Regions from separate parts of the Paenibacillus sp. sgz302191 genome, predicted to be linked through region 4. Evidence: riboswitches for the same ligand, from Rfam matches in the RefSeq annotation. Region 4 holds a riboswitch; each other region holds the start of a gene.
What was found. Region 4 has a riboswitch for cyclic di-GMP ahead of AC3G2T_RS00205 (EAL domain-containing protein). Riboswitches for the same ligand answer to the same signal wherever they lie in the genome.
Positions count from the first base shown of each region.

Region 1: it holds a riboswitch for cyclic di-GMP, as region 4 does, so the genes downstream of both, AC3G2T_RS34995 (CpaB family protein) here and AC3G2T_RS00205 (EAL domain-containing protein) in region 4, are expected to answer to the same signal.
Region 2: it holds a riboswitch for cyclic di-GMP, as region 4 does, so the genes downstream of both, AC3G2T_RS16020 (S-layer homology domain-containing protein) here and AC3G2T_RS00205 (EAL domain-containing protein) in region 4, are expected to answer to the same signal.
Region 3: it holds a riboswitch for cyclic di-GMP, as region 4 does, so the genes downstream of both, AC3G2T_RS22665 (non-ribosomal peptide synthetase) here and AC3G2T_RS00205 (EAL domain-containing protein) in region 4, are expected to answer to the same signal.

Region 1 is NZ_JBYLHY010000042.1:22,552-27,244, reverse strand. It holds gene AC3G2T_RS35005 (S-layer homology domain-containing protein) at 1-793, opposite strand, end outside; cyclic di-GMP riboswitch class I at 1,071-1,162, shown strand; gene AC3G2T_RS35000 (hypothetical protein) at 1,231-1,434, opposite strand; gene AC3G2T_RS34995 (CpaB family protein) at 1,642-2,262, shown strand; gene AC3G2T_RS34990 (CpaE/TadZ family protein) at 2,259-3,755, shown strand; gene AC3G2T_RS34985 (ATPase, T2SS/T4P/T4SS family) at 3,752-4,693, shown strand, end outside.
Region 2 is NZ_JBYLHY010000009.1:293,575-298,267, forward strand. It holds gene AC3G2T_RS16005 (ABC transporter substrate-binding protein) at 1-230, shown strand, start outside; gene AC3G2T_RS16010 (metal-dependent hydrolase) at 316-1,239, shown strand; gene AC3G2T_RS16015 (hypothetical protein) at 1,318-1,518, opposite strand; gene AC3G2T_RS16020 (S-layer homology domain-containing protein) at 2,078-2,623, opposite strand; cyclic di-GMP riboswitch class I at 2,679-2,790, opposite strand; gene AC3G2T_RS16025 (amidohydrolase family protein) at 3,082-4,440, shown strand; gene AC3G2T_RS16030 (hypothetical protein) at 4,507-4,629, opposite strand.
Region 3 is NZ_JBYLHY010000016.1:150,371-155,063, forward strand. It holds gene AC3G2T_RS22665 (non-ribosomal peptide synthetase) at 1-2,842, opposite strand, end outside; cyclic di-GMP riboswitch class I at 2,940-3,028, opposite strand; gene AC3G2T_RS22670 (aldo/keto reductase) at 3,313-4,323, opposite strand; gene AC3G2T_RS22675 (FUSC family protein) at 4,532-4,693, opposite strand, start outside.
Region 4 is NZ_JBYLHY010000001.1:40,422-45,114, reverse strand. It holds gene AC3G2T_RS00205 (EAL domain-containing protein) at 1-1,913, opposite strand, end outside; cyclic di-GMP riboswitch class I at 2,001-2,093, opposite strand; gene AC3G2T_RS00200 (hypothetical protein) at 2,109-2,468, shown strand; gene AC3G2T_RS00195 (MDR family MFS transporter) at 2,418-3,926, opposite strand; gene infC (translation initiation factor IF-3) at 4,118-4,591, opposite strand.

The sequences.
Region 1 (4,693 bases), on a different contig from region 4:
AAAAAATAGAGTTTGGATCAGAATGATCGATAACAACAACTTTATTGATTACCATTTCAAAGCCTTCTCCGACATGGTACGTGAAGGGAAATTCTTTCACTCGGATCCCCCACATAGTTTCAAAATTACTGCCTCTCAATTCAATTTCTGCAAAACTGGCTGCTGCCTTATCAATTTCCAATTTTCCACCGTTGTTAGCAGTCAATACTCTCTCGACGATTGTCACGCTCTGCGCCCGTGTCGTCGCTTTATCCGTTCCCAATTCGCCACCGGCGAGTCCCTGGATCAATCCCGTTTTTGTGGCATTATACAAGAAGGATTTATCATCCATATGTACGGACGCATTTTGCAAATTTTTCGTTGTAGCACGGACACCAATTCTCGCCATTTCCAAGCGGCTTATTGGCGTATTCCAGTCACCTGTTGTAAAGTCGTTCCATCGATGGATACCGGCTTTCACAGCTGCATTGATGTAAGGGGTATACCAGTTATCTCCACTTCCCGACTTGGCAACCTCAAGCTTTAATGCGGTAACGGTCATCTTCATGAATTCAGCCCGACTTATGTTTTGTTCCGGTCTGAATGTTCCGTCCTCATAGCCGTCCAAATACCCTTTCTGTGTTGCCAATTCTATTGCGGATTTTGCCCAGTGACCTTGAATGTCCTTAAAGTTGGGCAGAGTGGTAGCCACAGCTAATTGATCAACTGAGCTTGCTTCAACGGGCATCACCGTCTTATTGCAGCCACTCAGAATCATAATGGAAGATGCTAGTAAAAAAATTTTCTTTTTCATGTCGTCACTCCTTAAAGTTAATGATGAATGGAATATATCATAATATAATACAAAAGTAAATTAATATTTTATTTTTGTATTATCCATGAATGGAGTTGATGATGTAACAATAACTTTCTGAAAATAAATTATAGTACCAATGGCATACGATCGTACACACTTCTAAAAATATATTTTTCGACAACAAGTTTCGACAAACATCTACATATATAAAGTGGTAATATGTTTTATGCATTAGTAAATAAGACGAATTTCCTAATTATTCTAAAATTTACTTCACTGATAAGGGCAAACTTCCCGAAAGGGGAGGGCGCAAAGCCACGGGTCTAAAGCATTAGAAATGTATGCTATGATAGCCGGGTTACCAAAGAAGGGTTCTAAAAAAGCCCCATATTTGGGGCTTTTTTTAATGTCAAAAACATTTATTATGTTGTATCTCATAGTTCTTTTTTCAATAATGCGGCTAATTTTTTTGGGGCGTCATTCCCATATTTTTCGATAAATTGCTGCATTTCAGGTATGAAATATAAGTCGAGGGCCTGCATAACTGAGTCCTTTATATCCATATCTTTGTCGACCTTTCTACGTTGAAGTGGTTTTTTGAAACGCACATCGATGTTCAGAGGGTACTTATCTGACAAATTTTTCACCTTCGCCCTTTCATTATATAATCCATCAATATACAATACAACTAGTAGATTAAGATATTAACAAACTAATATACTACTTGACTAGTAGATTGATAGATTTATATACTGGTAATAAATTCTCTTGTGCCATTATTCTACAGGAATTTTGAGTAGTTTGGTAGACAAGAGACCCCCATTAAACGTAAACGGAGGATTTAGATGTTTAATAAAAGATGGATTATTGTAGGGGTTATCGCAGCAGGTATTTCGGCCATGTATTTTGTGAATCAGAATTCCTACCCCAAGGTATGGGTAGCGTCAAAAAAAATTCCGAAAGGTTCAGTTTTAAAGAAAGATTACTTTCATATGGAGAAGGTGAAAGACAAAAAAGGCTGGATGATCGATGATGAGAGCTATTTTAATCGTACCTATGCCAAAGAAGCTATGAACCAAGATGAATATTTGAGTCGCAATGATATCGCCTTAAAACCGCTCATAGAGATTCAACCGGGAGAAGTTATCGTCGGCGTAAAAGCCATTAATAAAGATGAGGTTGTGGCCTGGCAGCTCCAGCGGGGCGATCAAGTATCTATTGAGTCTTATGATCGTGAGAAAAAGGAATCATTCCAAGATTCCCTTCTTACAAACCTGACAATTGTCGCTATGGTGAACCGTGATGGCTTGGACATCTCGGATGAAAAGGATTCCGACAGAGTTAATATAGAAGCCATTACGGTTAAAATGTCGAAGGAACAAGCGCAAAAATTTGATACATATGCCCGAAAGGGTGATATTCGATTAATGAAAGAACCAGATCCGAAAGGAGTAGCTAAACCGTGAACATCTTTCTTTCGATCAGCAAAGACGTTACCTATAAGAAAATCATGGATCGGATCGGGAAGGAGCACCAAACATCCGTAAATCTCAAGAGCTTGGGCCAGTTTATGGAAGCTATGTCCTCGCAAATACCGGACCTTATTATTGTTGATAAAAATATCGACTTCTATCCAAACGTCGCACAGCTTGAGGGTTCTATCGATATTATCGTGTTTACAGGACAATTTCCAAATCTCATGGACAAGCTCTCGGACAAAATGCTGAATAATCCAGTTCAAGTAAGAGCAATTGAACTTCCCGAAGTGATTCATGAGCCTGATCCGCCAGAGGAAGAGACAATAAAGGAAGTCGCTCCCGCTGACTCGCCATTTTTCAAAAAGCTTAAACAGCGAATGCCGAGTGCGGAGAGAGAGGTAGAAGAAGCAGTAAATGAAGTAACGGCGACGCATGAAGCAGTTGCGAGGGAAGATACTAAACCTAGAGCCGAAGCAGCCCCAACAGAGGTAAGCACGCAAGCTAAATCGAGCGCGCAGGAGGCGATAGAGCCGGATGATTCAAAGAACATTATCAAGACGATCAAGGAACGTAATAACTTAGCAAAAGAAAACGGGCAGCAAGAAGTTTCATCAACAATTAGAACGGGGGTCGTGGACAAGGACCGGAGCCGCTTTCTCAATCATGCTGTCGGTTATTGGTGCGTAGGTTCAAATGGGAAAACAACCCTCGCTCTAAATCAGGCGATATACCTCGGACAGCATATGAAAGTGCTGCTGATGGACTTAAACTTGGTCAACCCTGATATAGCAGATTACCTGAATATCGGGTATCCGAAGGGAAGGACGCTATATGACGCCTATCAAGCCTATTTGAACAAAGACCTTACGGCTGAAACGCTGGATAGTATATTCGTAGAACGGCACGGCATCAAGGTACTTGTCGGAAACCCCGATGTTGTAACACAGGGCGACTTTTCGGAACTGTTCTTTATTACGCTGCTCAAGACAGTTCGGCAGATGTTCGATGTCGTCATAATTGATATGCATACTGATCTTACGGCGGCAGCTGGAATACAACTCTTAAGCTATTGCAACCGGGTTATCATTCCAATCACTACAGATTCCTCTAAGCTCGTTCACACCAGGGCATATATGAACCTCTTTGTCCAAGGAGAAATTACCTTAGATAAAGTTGATATTATCCTGAATCAATTAGTGGAAGGAGGTAAGGTGAACGATTCTTTAGTTCAAGAAGCGGTCCAAAAAAAACCGATTGGCCGTCTCGCTCGGAGTAAAGAATTTACTCGATCTACCGAAGAAGCAAAGCCGCTTATTCTGACCAACTATGAGCCTCTTCACAAATTATGCAGGAAAATTGGGAAACCATATATCGAGGCAATGAAACAACTAGACCCGGCATTTAATGAAGAGGACGAGAATAAAAGATTCCTTGGTAAAGTACTTGACAAATTCTTCAAGAGGAGGGTGCAATCATCATGAACGAGGGTATGACTACTTTGGATATTTCCAAAAACCGGAGTGATCTTCGGGGTTATATAAAATCAAGCATCGAAACAGATGACAGTTTAAAAGATCGTTTTACGGAGAACGTCAAGTTAATCCAGGTAAATATCGAAAAAAAGAAGAAGGAAGCGAAACAACAGACCATCTCGGACGAGACATTATTTATCTGGATCAAAATGGAGATGAACCACAATCAACGTCTTGTCTTGGACGGTATGGACATTGATGCCTTAGCTTTATTATACTCCGATGCTTTTCGGGGATATGGGATTTTGCAGCCTTACGTGACGGATAACCGTTTTTCAGATGTAAAAATGGTGTCTTACGACAAGGTATTCACGAAAGGTAAAAACGGATGGGAACGCCAGCCCGTTCGGTTTAACAACCAGGATGAGGCCGATCGATTCGTTCAAGCCCTATTCAATAAAAATTCTTCGATCCTCAATGTTAAATTTCCATATAACAACTGCATCGACCATCAATACCGTTTCCGACTTAACGGATCGTTCGGGGACATAAACCCACTTGGGGCTTTTGTGGTCATTCGAAAACAGAATCATTACCAATTAAGCGATGGGCAGCTTATTAAGAATGGAACTACGAACGAACACATTCAAGCGCTTATTGAAGTCATCACTTGGTGCATGGTTTCCTTCTTCGTTTATGGCGAACAAAATGTAGGGAAAACGACTTTTCTCGGAAACTGCTTAGACAAGATTTCTGATCCGCGCTATGCCCTAACAACCTTTGAGGATACACCGGAGTTTTGGCTGAAAAAGACAAACTGGCATTCTCACATTACACGTCCCCATGTAGGGGAAGGTTTCGATCCGATTACCTTGGACACCCTGATTCAAAACTTTTTTCGCGAGTCCGGAGAATGGGGAACAGTGGGTGAAGTACGCGGACCCGAA
Region 2 (4,693 bases), on a different contig from region 4:
ATTCAAAGGAGAAATATGGACATTCGCTAAAACCGTTTTACGAGCTTAAATTTGACTCAAGAACGTATACCGCTACTAATTATCCTTTGTCCTTCATGAGTTCCTTCAACTTAGCGGTTCAAGAGGAGATTCGTAATATCGTCAGAGGAAGTACTACGAGTGATCGTGCTGTCAAAGTTTTGCGGGAAAAAGCCAATTCATTTATCAAACAAGAAGCCAATCCGAAATGATATCGAATGAGGAAGAGAATCGACAAAGGACACAAGAGTAAGTAGGGCTAAGTAGCTGATGTGAGGAATGAGGTGGGAGGAGATTATGGACTTATTAGGACACTTACTAACTCATATTGTCCTAAGCACGATTATTGTATATCTTTTACTTAGTAAGTCTGGTCTGGCCTTAACCAAATATAATGCAGTCTTTATTGTGACATCAGGCAGTATCGTGGGGATCCTGCCTGATTTGTTTGGGTATCGTACTGTTCTGTTATGGAGCCATTCGATTATATTCGCTCCCATTTATCTTCTCCCCTTTACAGTCCTTGCTTACGGCTTTTTGAAGCAATACAATTTTATTAAGTTATGGTTTTCATTCATTGCCGCATTAATTACTGGGCACTTATTCATGGACTATCTTGGGCATGAAACCCCTTTACTATACCCATTATATGTTGAAGGTTTTAGTGCGAATATTATCTATCTGGGAGATCCTTGGATATGGGTGCCACTTTTAATAGGACTGCTCTTTGTATTGTTTAGACCCGGAGGCAAGAGAATGTTGTATTTGCTATTGGTCTTTGTATTTGGCTATCTGGGATTAAGGAGTTATTCCAAATGGAACACCGATGCAATGATAAGGACACTATACGAAGATCAAACTTCTACTCAATATCAGGTTAGTCCTCGAACAACGAATTTATTTAATAAGTACAATCCGATGAATTGGCTATATTGGTCATTTGATGTTGTAGGAGAATATAGGGTTATCAAGGGGACGGTGTCGCTATTCGGAAATGCCGTAGACACACAATTTAATGTTATCTTTTCGAAACCGGGAATTGTAAAAGAAGCTTATAGTACGATCTACCGGGAGAGCACTTTGGATAATGAAAAATATTTACCGGTACTTTACTACAAAAATACTCCACAAGGAAAGTTTATTTATGCCGGTAGCCCAGATCAGATGGAAGTATTTCAATTTATTAATGACAAGTGGATTAAAGTTATAAGACACGACTAACTCAAGTTTCCTATTGTAACTGTCCAGGGTCGTAAACTCTGGACTGCAGTCTGAAGCCGCCCGGCTTGCGCATGAGAACTATTCATAAGCTCGCATGCCTGCTATGATTTCTCTCGCAACCTCGGCATCGTCGAAAGGAATCTTCACGCCGTTCCATACTTGATATTTCTCACGCACATTGCTCAGAATGAGCACGCAAGCGTCACAGTCGTCGCCCGCTTCGTGCAGCGCTTGCGCTATCGCCTCGCGGTGATCCTGCTGAACGTAACCTTCCCCCACAGCACCTCTTAAGAAAAATTCCATGAAATTGAAAAAAATGGGACGAATTAAATTTTATAAATTTTGACCCGTATGAGTATTCAGTGAGATTAGTGAAGGTAGAAAGAAGTTTATGGAGAAAAATGATCGAATTTACATGGGAATTTGATTATGTTAACGGGAATATAGAATGGCATATTTTTAACAAATCAAATGGTCTTTGCTTTAAATTCTTCCGTGATCAATCCCTATAAATAAAGCTTTTGGGAAACCAATTTCCTCCAATGCTCAAACATGGAAATGAGGGTCTCTTGATCGTCTCGGTCAGAACCACCTAGAATCATTCGATCAAGTCCGTATCTACCCTGTAAGTCATCTAGGACGGCCCTTACAATTGAAAGAGCCAGATCGTCGTTAATATCGTTTGGTTGAAGTGGTAGGGCATCCTCCATTTTTAGATCAACTCCTGTAATTCAAAAAAAAAGACTTCACTGCAGCTAGTGGGAAATTTTCCTAATACTTATCGAGCTTATTACGATATATATCAAAATTCTCATCATCGAAGCAAACAAAATAAACCTCATCGATCTAGTGTGCCGCTATCGTCCAGGCCGGTGATCAGCCCGGCTTTCGTCGCAAGGTACATCCACTTCTTGTCATCCAAGTTCTTGTCGCCAGTAGCCGCCCGAACCGCTATGCGCGCCATTTCTTGACGCGTCATCGGCGTATTCCAATCCCCGCTCGTGAAGTCGCTCCACTCATGAATCCCCGCGGTGACCGCCGCGTTAATGTATGGCAAATACCAGTCACTGCCGCTGGCGGTGCCGGAAACCGAAAGATGAAGCGCGGTATCGACCATTTTGATAAACTCGGCGCGCGTCACTTTTTCGTTCGGTTTGAAAGAATGGTCTTGATAGCCGTCGACATAGCCTTTTTGAATGGCTCCAGCGATGGTCGTTTCCGCCCAATGTCCTTTCGTGTCGCTGAAGCTGCCTGTGGAAGCCGTACCGGCGGTAGTTATCGCTTTTGTTCCCGGCGCAGCAGTGGTAGAATCGGCCCCGGCAGCGTGAATGGAAGTTCCGAGTAGTGCGGCAGTTACTAGTGATGCAATCCAATATACTTTCATTTGTATACCCCCAAAGGAATGAATTTACTTTTCTCAAATCAAAAAACCAACCGATTTCGGCAACCCGGCTGCCGTTTCTCCGAAAAATGTCTTACGACATATCCCTCGTAGAAGTAGGCCCGTGGCTTTGCGTCCCTGTCTTTCGAACAGGTTTGCCTTTTCGTGTTCAGTTGGTTCATAGGCATTTAAAACTATAAAAATAGTACATAAGATTTAATACAAGTCCCATATTAACCCATAATCTAACATATTTCCACAAAATATTTATTTCTTGCACCTACTTGAACACGCGCCGATCTTTTTCTTTCTTCATCATAGCTTAGAGCTACGTTTGAGCAAGTGTCATAATTAAGTCTTGACCAAATATGTTAAATTATGTAATATTTTCTTTGTAAGCATTAGATGTAAATTCGTTTTTCATCATCACTTTTGTAAAATCCATTCATTTGTCAAAGGAGATGGGAAGGTTGAGTAGACGTTACTTAATTAAAAACGGCTGCGTTTTGACGATGGACAAATCTTTAGGGGATTTTAAGAAAGCGGACATTTTAGTAGAAGACTCTGTCATTGCAACGATTCAAGAAGATCTCGAAGTATCGGATTGTGAAATGGTCGACGCAACGGATATGATTGTCATGCCGGGATTGGTGGATACCCATCGGCACGTTTGGGAATCTTTGGTGCGAACTATAGGCACCGACTGGTCGTTGCCTACCTATTTGCAAAACATTTATTATGGCGGGTTTGGAAGCAGGCTGCGGCCCGCGGATTGTTATGCCGCTAACCTGTTGGGAGCTTTGGAAGCGCTCAATGCCGGCGTAACCACTCTTTTGGATTGGACGATGATTTATTCTCCCGATCATGCGGACGAATTGATTCGCGGCTTGCAGCATTCCGGCATTCGTGCCGTGTTCGCGTACGGAGCCTCCGGTGAAACCGAATATTGGAACCGTGATAGCAAAAAAATGGTTACTGACGATGTGCGCCGCGTAAAACAGCAGTATTTTTCCTCCGATGATCAATTATTAACGATGGGGTTAGCCATTAGAGGACCGGAATTTAGTCACTGGGATACATCGGTTCAGGAAATCGAGCTTGCCAGAGAACTGGGTGCGGTATGTTCCATGCATATTGGTTTTGGCAGTTGGGGGCCGGATGACCGATCCGTTGAAAAGCTATGTAAAGCCGGTTTGCTTGGCCCTGATTTAAATATGGTTCATGCAAATACAATGGGTTATGACGAGTACAAAATGCTCGCAGATTCAGGAGCGTCGATATCCGTTACTCCCGAGGTGGAAATGATGATGGGGCACGGGTATCCTGCCACCGGGTTATTTCTTGAGAACGGCGGGACTCCTGCCCTTGGCGTGGATGTGGTGACTTCAACCGGCGGAGACATGTTTACGCAAATGAAATTCATGCTTCAGGCGGAGCGGGCGAGAACGAATCAGAGCATTTTAGCTTCCAAAAACATGCCCGGCGAATTAAGTTTGAAGGCTCGGCAAGTATTAAATTTTGCAACCCTGGCAGGAGCCAAGGCCTTGGGGTTAGACCGGAAAACCGGTACCTTGACTCCTGGAAAAGAAGCCGACCTCATCCTCATTCGGACGACGGATTTGAATATGTTTCCTGTTTCCGACCCGGTCGGTGCCGTCGTGCAATTTGCAAATCCGGCCAACGTTGATTCCGTGTTTGTTTCCGGTCGTCCGGTAAAGCGGCATGGACAACTTCTTCACGCAGACCTGGATCACGTGCGTAAAATCGCAAATGAAAGTAGAGATTTCCTGTTCTCTACATCTGCAGACGCTCCAAGCTGAGTTGTTTAAAAAAACCGGTCTCCAAGTCCTGGAAACCGGCTTTTTATTTGCGCTATTCGCTGCTGGCTAGCTAATTTTTATATGATTCGTAACCTCCTCGTTCGGTATCTTAATGATGAATTTCGTTCCAAGCCCTTTTTGCGTGATGACCTCCAATTGTTCGCCTGCATGCAAGATTCTGCTCCTCATTTGTTCGATTCCCAATCCCGATGAGTCAACTCTCCTTCCGACGCACTTTGTTGTCTTCAAATCC
Region 3 (4,693 bases), on a different contig from region 4:
CAATCTTCCCGCTCGGAGTCAGCGGCATCCGATCCAGCTGCATGAAGCTGGACGGCACCATGTAATCGGGCAGTGCTTGCATCAGTTGTTCCCGCAGCTCATCCGCTCCCGGTTCTCCTTCTGCTGTAAAATACGCTGTCAAATACTTTTCCCTCTGCTTGTCTTCCCTGGCGATTACTGCCGCCTCCCGGACAAGCGGATGCTTCAGCAGCTGCGTTTCGATCTCCCCCAGCTCAATGCGGAAGCCCCGGATTTTCACCTGATCGTCGATTCTTCCCAAATATTCGATATTCCCGTCCGGCAGCCAACGCGCCAGATCGCCCGTGCGGTACAGCTTTTCTCCGGCTTCGTAAGGATTCGCCACAAACTTCTCCGCCGTCAACTCCGGCCGATGCAGATAACCCCTGGCCAATCCGTCTCCCGCAATGCACATTTCCCCCGCCGCCCCGAGCGGCAGCAGCTTTTGGTTCTGATCCAGAATGTAAATCCGGGTATTGTCAATCGGCTTGCCGATCGGTACCGACGCATTGCCCATATCCTCTTCCCGGTACATCCACGCAGTTGCAATTACGCTGGATTCGCTCGGTCCATAGGCGTTCATATACGCCACGCTGTCCTTCCACCGCATGACCAGCTCTTTCGTGATTGCCGATCCGCCCGTCACCAGCTTTTTCAGCGCCGGCAGCCTGCCTGGTTCAATCCCCGCCAGATAAGTAGGCGGAAGCAGCGCAATTGTCATTTGGTTTTCGTCAATGAAGCGTACAAATTCATTCAGATTGTTAATCGTATCGCGCGAAATCAGATAAAGTGTGCCGCCTCCCAGCAAAATCACGAACATTTCCCAGACCGAGGCGTCAAACGAACTGCTGGCAAACTGCAGCATCCGGTCCGATTCGTTCACTCCCCATTTTTCAAGGAAGAAATGCTGGAGGTTGAGCACTCCCCGGTGCTCCACCATCACCCCTTTGGGTTTCCCGGTAGATCCCGAGGTATAGATGATATAGGCCAGGTCCTGCGGCTTGTTAACAGGCTCCGGATTGGCGCCGTCGGCCGGGTCTGTACACTGAAGACTTTCGCCATCCAAATCCATGATCGGGCCCCGGTAGTCGAGCTTGTCCCGGTAATGCTTTTGCGTCAGCAGTATAGAGGCACCGCTGTCTTCCAGCATATAGCGAATCCGTTCCTCCGGATAGTTTGGATCTATCGGCACGTACGCGCCGCCCGCTTTGAGCGTTCCCAGGATGCCAACGACCATTTCGATAGATCGTTCCACTATGATGGCGACGATATCGTCCGGCTTCACTCCCCGCCCCCTCAACACCTTGGCCAGCCGGTTCGCCTGTTCGTTCAGTTCCCGGTAGGTTAAGGTTTGCTGCCCGAAGACCAATGCCGGATGCTCCGCTCTTTGCTCCGCCCGCTCCTCAAACAGTCCATGGATCGTTTGCTCCTTCGGATATTCCGTCTTCGTCCGATTGAAACCGTCAAGCAGCACGCCTCTCTCTTCCTCCGGCACGACCTCGATCTGCGAAATGGGAGTTTCACTTTGTTCCATGACTTGAGTGAATAAATAATCAAAGTGGCGGATGACGTTTTCTATAGGGATGAGCTTTTCAAACACCTGTATCTGATAGTCAAAATTTACGGCTACATCCGCTTCTCCTTCTTGTCCCCATATCAGAAGTGTAAGCGCATTCCTTTCGTGATGATGCGGCATGCTTACGATCCGGCACGCTGCGCCGTTAAACGATTCTCTCGTTTCCTGTTCTTCAAAAGAAAGCGATATATCAAACAAATTTCCTTTTTCGTGGACATCCTCGTAAACCGCCCGATAAATTTCGCCGAAAGATATTTTCTGATGCCGATAGCACTGCATAAGCTCACGCTTGATGAACTTTATCAGTTCTTTGAAGCTTATATCCTGCTCGGGACTTATCCGAAGCGGCAGCACATTGGCGAAGTGTCCCACGGTCTGCTTATACTGCGCTTTGCCCCGGTTAAAAACCGGGACGCCGATCACCATTTCGTTTCGATTGCAAACCCTGCTGAAGTAAAGGAACAGTATGCCTAAAAAGTAGTGGAACGACGAACAACCTTCCTCCTTACAAAATTCAACCATTTGATCGTACAATGCCTTGTTTATTGTTAAAGTTTCCCTATTGCTCCAAACAGAATCGCCGTAATCATCATCCGTGTTCAAACCTCTGCTTAGCAAAGGCTCGGGAACGGTTCGATATTTGCTCTGCCAGAACTTCCTATCCTTCAAAAAGGCTGAAGAATTCAAATAATTCTGGTTGTCAGAGATAAAATCGGTATAGGAATAGGAAGGTCTGTTCATTTCCCCAATTCCTTGAGCCAATTCATTGTAATTTTCAAACATTTGACTGATGAGGAGGGCAAACCCCCATCCATCAATGATCATATGATGAACTTTAAGTAAAATGAAATATACACCCGGTTCGCCTTGTAATAATTCAAATCGAAAATAATTGTCCTTCGGTTGAAAAATTTTCAAAAACTCTTTTTTCATCCAATCCAGGCAAAAGGAATTCGGATCTTTCTTCCCCGAAAAATCATGAAACGGAGCTTCATAGTCGATTTCCGGCAGGATTGTTAAATAGGGCTCGCCCTTTTTATCAATAAGACGAGTTCTGAGAGAATCATTCTGCCTGATTAACAACTGAATGGACTTCTTAAAGATAGCCGTATCCAGTTTTCCTTTAACCTCAATGTACCCGCCAAGGTTGTAAATAGGTTTTCCAGGGTGCATACTTTGCTCGAGCCATATATCTTTCTGATAGGAACTTAACGGATACTCCTCGATACCTATCACGCTTGTTTCCATAACGTTTCCCCCTGTTCTCCGAATGATTTTTCGCTGCAATAAAAAAAGCCTGTTCCCATAGTTAAGAAGAACAGACGACAAATTTCGCCCAGTTTCCTTCGGCAACCTGGCAATCATGGCTGTTTATCCAGCTTTAGACCCATGGCTTTGTGTCCACCACTTTCGAGGTGTTTACGATTAACGGGAAATAACATAAGTATGTTGTTTTACATCCTTACCAGAAACTTGGCTTCATCCATTTACATAAACGGCCCCCTCCCATAGTTTTATACAGCCTTCCGGTATTCGCCGAGACTTCTGCACAACTTTAGCGGCTTAATTCCGTTAGCATGATGAATCCGCGATCCGCTTAGTTCGCTGTTCTTAGATCGATATACCTATGGAATTAATTGTATTATCTAAAAAATATCGAATTTTGTCAATAAATTCTAAGTTTTTAATAAAATTCATGATAAGTATATTGGTCACAATTACTTCGATCTCAGCACTTGGTTGGAAATGCTGCTGACCATCTCAATCTCTCCGGCTGTCAAGGTAAACTGCATCGCCTTCACATTTTCCTCGGCATGAGTTACTTTTGAAGCCCCAGGTATCGCAAATACGTTCTCTCCGTGGGCATTAATCAACCAATTCAAGGCAATCTGCGTTGGCGTTGCGTTATATTGTTGAGCCAACTGTTCCAACGTTTCAATCAGCGGCTTTGATTTCTGCAAGCCCGACTCCCGGAATGCCGCTGTCCACTTGCGCGGACCCGTGATCGACTTGACCAAGGATGGATTTTTGTGAAATTTGCCGCTTAAGATCCCTTGCATTAATGGGGAGTAGGCGATGATCGCCACGCCGAGTTCTTTAGCCGTATCCAAAATTCCGTTCTGTTCAATTCTCCGGTCGAGCAGGCTATATTTCACTTGATTCGAAACTAAACGAAGGCCATGCTCGCGCAGCACGCGATCGGCCTCGCGCATTTGTTGCGCGGAAAAGTTGCTTACACCCACATATTTAATCTTCCCTTGCTCGACTAAACTAGCCATAGAATTCATCATGGCGGCAACCGAAGCAAAGGAGTAAGGAGAATGCACCTGATAAAGGTGAATCGTCCGGTGATCCAACTGGCGGATACGTTCATCAATCGTTGCCGTGATGCTGCCTGCGGTGCGAAAAGCCGGCCACCATTTCGTAGCGATATTCGCCTGTGCCGCGAGCGTTCCGCCAATCTCATTCAGCGTGCCGGCAAGTAGCTGCTCAGACTGTCCGCCACCGTACGCTTCAGCAGTATCGAACCAATTAATTCCACCTTCCAAGCTGGTCTGAACAATTTGCCTTATATCCTCTCTCCGCAGCGCCGGCCAGAATTTCCCGACGAGCCCTTTTCCGTTGCTGAACTGCCAGCATCCAAGCCCCAGCGGTGACAGCTTTAAATCCGAGTTGCCCAGCTTGCGTAATTGCAATGAAGCTGCCGTAGTTACTGTTTTCTCATCCATGATGCTTCCACCATCTCCCGTAAAATAATGTGTAGAGTTTTTTATAAAATATATGGAAAAACCACCTTCAGAATCCTTTTTTGTTATATCGGTTAAAAAATGGCGATTTATTAACAAAATGTGCTTTATACCATATGATTAACCAAGTTTTTCCATACGGGCGCAAAAAACCGCTGCCCCTTTTCGGGGACAACGGCTCCTCATTTTGCTACTTCAATTTTATGCTTTTCAGCAGCGCATCGATCGGTTCCTTCTCGTCCGTATCTCCGCGATGGTAATGTTCCACAAGCTTGTCCAGCCGCGCTACCTGATGGCCGTAATCGTACATGGCGGCCGCCACGACCGAATGCCGCAGCATACCTCCCGGCCC
Region 4 (4,693 bases):
AAGTTCGGGTCGAGGAACTGCCTGGCCGACAAATTGATGGACATCGAAAACGGCGCAATCCCCGCTTCCAGCCAGCGCTGAAGCTGAAGACATGCGGTATCGAGCACCCAATACCCGATCTCCACAATAATGCCCGACTCTTCGGCTAACGGAATAAAATCGCCGGGCGGAACAAAACCGATGCCGGGACGATTCCAGCGGATCAGCGCCTCGACCCCCATAACCGCGCCTGTCCGCACGTCGATTTGGGGCTGGTAATGAAGCGAGAACTCGCCTTCCTCCAAACCTTGCCGCACCCCCGAATTGATCAAATATCGCCCCTGTTCCTCGTCATGCAGCTGCGGCTCGTACATCACGAACTGGTTTCTGCCCTGCCGTTTCGCCTGATACATCGCGATATCGGCGAATTGCAGCAGCTCGTCCGGATTCACGCCATGCTCAGGGGACCAGCAAATGCCCATGCTGGACGTAACGTAGAACGCTTTATCCTGATAAGCAAAAGGCATTTTGAAGCCTGCGAGTATTTGATTCGCCCAGCCGTGGATCTGCTCCTTGCCCTTCAATCCGGGAATAATGAGCGCAAATTCGTCCCCGCCCAATCGGAAGATCGTCGCCTGCGGAGGCGCGAGCAGCGACAACTGGTCGGCCACTTTTTTCAACAAATGATCCCCGACAACGTGCCCTTGAGTATCGTTAATTTGCTTAAATCCGTCCAAGTCCAGCAGCATAATGGCAATGGAAGAACGACTGCCCTCGGATAAATGCGATTCCAGCTCGTTGTTGAAATGAGCGCGGTTCATAAGGCCTGTCAGCGTATCGTGGTAAGCGAGATACACGGCCTGCTCTTCGGCCGCCTTGGCTTTCGTAACGTCGAGCAGCACCACATACTGCAGCAGATCGCCCTGCGCCTCAAAATATTTGCTCTCGGCCTTAACGTACTTTTTCGCCCCTTTGCGCGTGACGACGATATAGTCCCCCTGGATCGTTTCTTCCCCGAAACCCGGCTGGTCGAACGAACGCGAGGACTTGTGGGACTGGGGAAAAATGAACTCCTGCGCATGGCGAAGAAGCAATTCCTTCTGCGTGCATTCAAAAAGCAGCGCCGCTTGCGGATTCGCCTCTTTAATAATTCCATCCTGGTCCGTAATGATCATCGTTAACGGCGACATTTCGTACAGAGCCTGATACTTCCGTTCCAGGGAAGGCAGGAAATCATATTTGATCATGGCATATCTGAGGAAAAAAGTGAAGATAATGAGCGCGAAACTGCTTAATGCCGGAAAATTGACGCCGCTTGGCATAACAGCCGGCATTTTAAAGAATATAAACGCTATCGCCCAAACAAACGAAAAAAGGAGGCCAAGCAAAACCGTGCGCATCTGCTTTCGCTTCAAGTTCAAATCGTATTGATTTACGAACCTGAACCCTGCGGTCACGATGACGATGCAAACAACGGCCGTATACAGCGTGCTGCCCAGCATCAATGCTGTTAGGCCTGCACCGGGTTCCTGGTATTTCCAAATGCCGTTCTGGACGAAATGAACCGTTATCCATGGAGGCGGAAAAAACACCAGCGAGGCCGGAACCAACGGGCTGTAGCAGATCGCCGTCATAACCGGCCGCGGAGTCGATTGAAATCCCTCCGTCAGCCTGAAGCAAAAATGCATCGTCAGACACATGATGATGAAAGCCGGAAAATAAAACAGCAGCAGCGCGATTCGGCCCGCGTATTGGATCGGGGCGATACTGAACAGCAAATTCCCGATGAAAAACAGCATGGTGGCAAGGAAAAAACAGGCCGCGATTTTATTCAGCCCGTTGTACCGGTTTCGCTGATAAATTTCGATCATCATGTAGAGCAACAAGAGAATTGGTACTATGTACAGGAGTATGGACACTAAATAAGCGATCATGAAGCACACCTCATTATCTTGTTAGTCCGTCATAAACGACCAAAAAAAAAAGAAACCTTGCTTTAAGGTTCCTTCTCAGCGGCCTAAAGCGGAAACTGGCTGGCATACGATGTGAATCCTTTTCGTGTAGCCCCTATAGCTTTGCGTCCTTGGCTTTCGCCAAGTTTGCCTTTATCTCTTTAAGAAATATTTAAATTGGTGAATGATAGGTCTAAGTTCCTAGTTATTTTATATCACGTATCACCAAATTTCGTCAATAAAATCCTTAATTATGAAATATCTGGTGCTATCGGCTCCTCGGATGGCTGCTTACTTTTCGGCCCCCCCGCCGACAATCCGCCAAAATCCGACAACGGAGGAGCTATGAACGCCCCCTTTTCGTTAAAGGAAAAAGAGGCCTTCCTTAGCCTATTGTCACAAGCTAATCAGAACCTCTTCTTCAAAGCGCCCTCGGCGCTGCAAGCCGGCAGTCAGACCCAGTCAGACCTCTATTTTGCCGAATGGTCAGGCTTGCAGCTCGGCGGCGGGAACGGCTTCGGCTTCTTTTTTCGATAACACTTCCTTCTTCAGAAACCAGCAGATAACAAAAGCCGCGATCATAAAGCCTAAAGCGATGATAAAAATGCTCTGGAACGAATTCACAAATACCGCTTGAATCTTCGTTACCAGATCGGCGGATATCCCCGCGGGAATTCCCCCTGTCTCGATATGATCCGCCATGCCCGGAGGAAGCTGGCCGGCCAACCCGGCAACGCCGGTTTTGATTTTGTTAGCGAGCAGGCTGCCGAAGACGCTTAATCCGATTGTCGCTCCAAGCGACTGGAACAGCTGAACGGTTCCGAGCGCTACGCCGCTGTTCTCCTTGGCGACGGATTCCTGAACGATCAGGTTATCTCCTCCGAATAAAGCCCCGATACCGAGTCCTAACAGGACAAAGGTAACAATGATGTACAGCGGCGTTGTCGCAGCATGAACCTGAGACAGCAAACCGACGCCGACGATCGGCAGCAAGAAGCAGACGATAAACAAGTTCCGGTACGGAATCCGGGTAATCAGAAATCCGTTCAGGATACTCGAAGGAATCGCCCCGGCCATAAACGCCAGCGTCAAATATCCGGCAGCGGTTGGACTTAGGCCCATCACGTTCTGAGAGAAAAACGGGAACGCCGCTATTCCGCCCATCAATCCAAGCATTACGATAAACACAAGCAGCGACAATACGACCACATTGCGGTTGCGGAACAACGACAGCGGTATAATCGGTTCCGCCGTTCTGGATTCAATCCTTATAAAGAGGGCGATAAACAGGGCCGAAAGCGCAAGCAGCCCTATGATCAGCGGAGATGACCAGGACAAGCCCCGATTGTCGATCAGCACCGGCGCAAGCAGAAGGGAAAGCAGCGCCAGCACGAGCGCAGACGCCCCCATCCAGTCGATGGACCGCTTCTCCTCCCCTTTGGATTCGCGCATTCCTACGAATATCACCGACGCTGCAAGTATCCCGACCGGGATGTTGATCAGGAACACCCAATGCCAATTAAGATGATCCACGAAATAACCGCCCAGCGTCGGTCCCAGCAGTTGTGGAATGATCATCATCGGCCCGAACAGGCTCTGAATTTTGGCGCGCTGCTCCAGCGGGTACGTATCGCCTATAATTACCAATGCCAACGGCATCAGCCCGCCGGCGCCTATTCCTTGGATTCCCCTGCCGATCAGCAGAACGGTCATGCTGTCCGCAAATCCGCAAATGATGGAACCGAGAGAAAACAAAGCCATGCAGCTTAAATAAACGCGTTTGCGCCCGTACAAATCCGCCAGCTTTCCTAAAATGGGCATAAATATGGTCACGGCAAGCATGTATACCCCCGCCACCCAGCCGTAAAGCGACAATCCTTGCAGCTCGCGGATGATCGTCGGCATAGCCGTCGATACGACCGTTTCGTCCAGCTCGGCAAAAATAAGCCCGAGAAGCAGGCCGATCAGCACGAGTGATCTGTTATTTTCCTTCATTGTTCAATACCTCTCTTCTATTCCTTAACTATTGCCATCATAAGCGCTTTTCAAGCTTGCTGAAACCGGCCGCGGATGCATCACCGCCTCCATCCCGAGGCGGATTTACGGATAAAAAAACCGTGCTGCAGCCAACGGCGCATGGATGCGCCGTGGACTGTAACACGGTTTGTATAGAATGCGGGCTTTCGTCAAAGCGGATCGACCTGCACCGCCGCCTGCTTGCCGCTGAGCTGGATGCCCGTCCGTGGGCGCCCGAGCGCTCGCAAATCTTGAAGCAGCGCTTTCGCAGCCGCTCCTTCCTTGCCCTGGATGCGCACGACGAACTGAACGGCATCGCCGGCCCCGAGAATGCGCTCCGCCTGCCGTTTTTTCGTCTCCAGGTCGTGATCCTCGATCTGCGGTGTGAGCCGGATTTCCTTCACCTTCGCCCCCTGCTCCTGTTTGCGCGCCTGCTGCTTTTCCTGCAGCGCCTCCTGTTTCGCCTGGCCCGCTCCGGCCAGCTTGCACGGCGGAGGGCTGCTCATCAGCGACGTGCAGATCAGATCGACCTTCAGCTTCCTGGCCAGCGCGAGCGCTTCCGTTGTAGGGACCACACCCAGATCCTCTCCGTTAACACCGGTGAGCCACACCTCGGAAGCTTTAATTTTTTCATTTTTGATCATTGTGAATGCCCCTGTTCTTTCGCTATAATGAACCCAGCTAACGTAAAAATCCAAGCCTATGCTTACTAAGAAAGTTGTGCTATGCAAAACTCGAAGCCAATG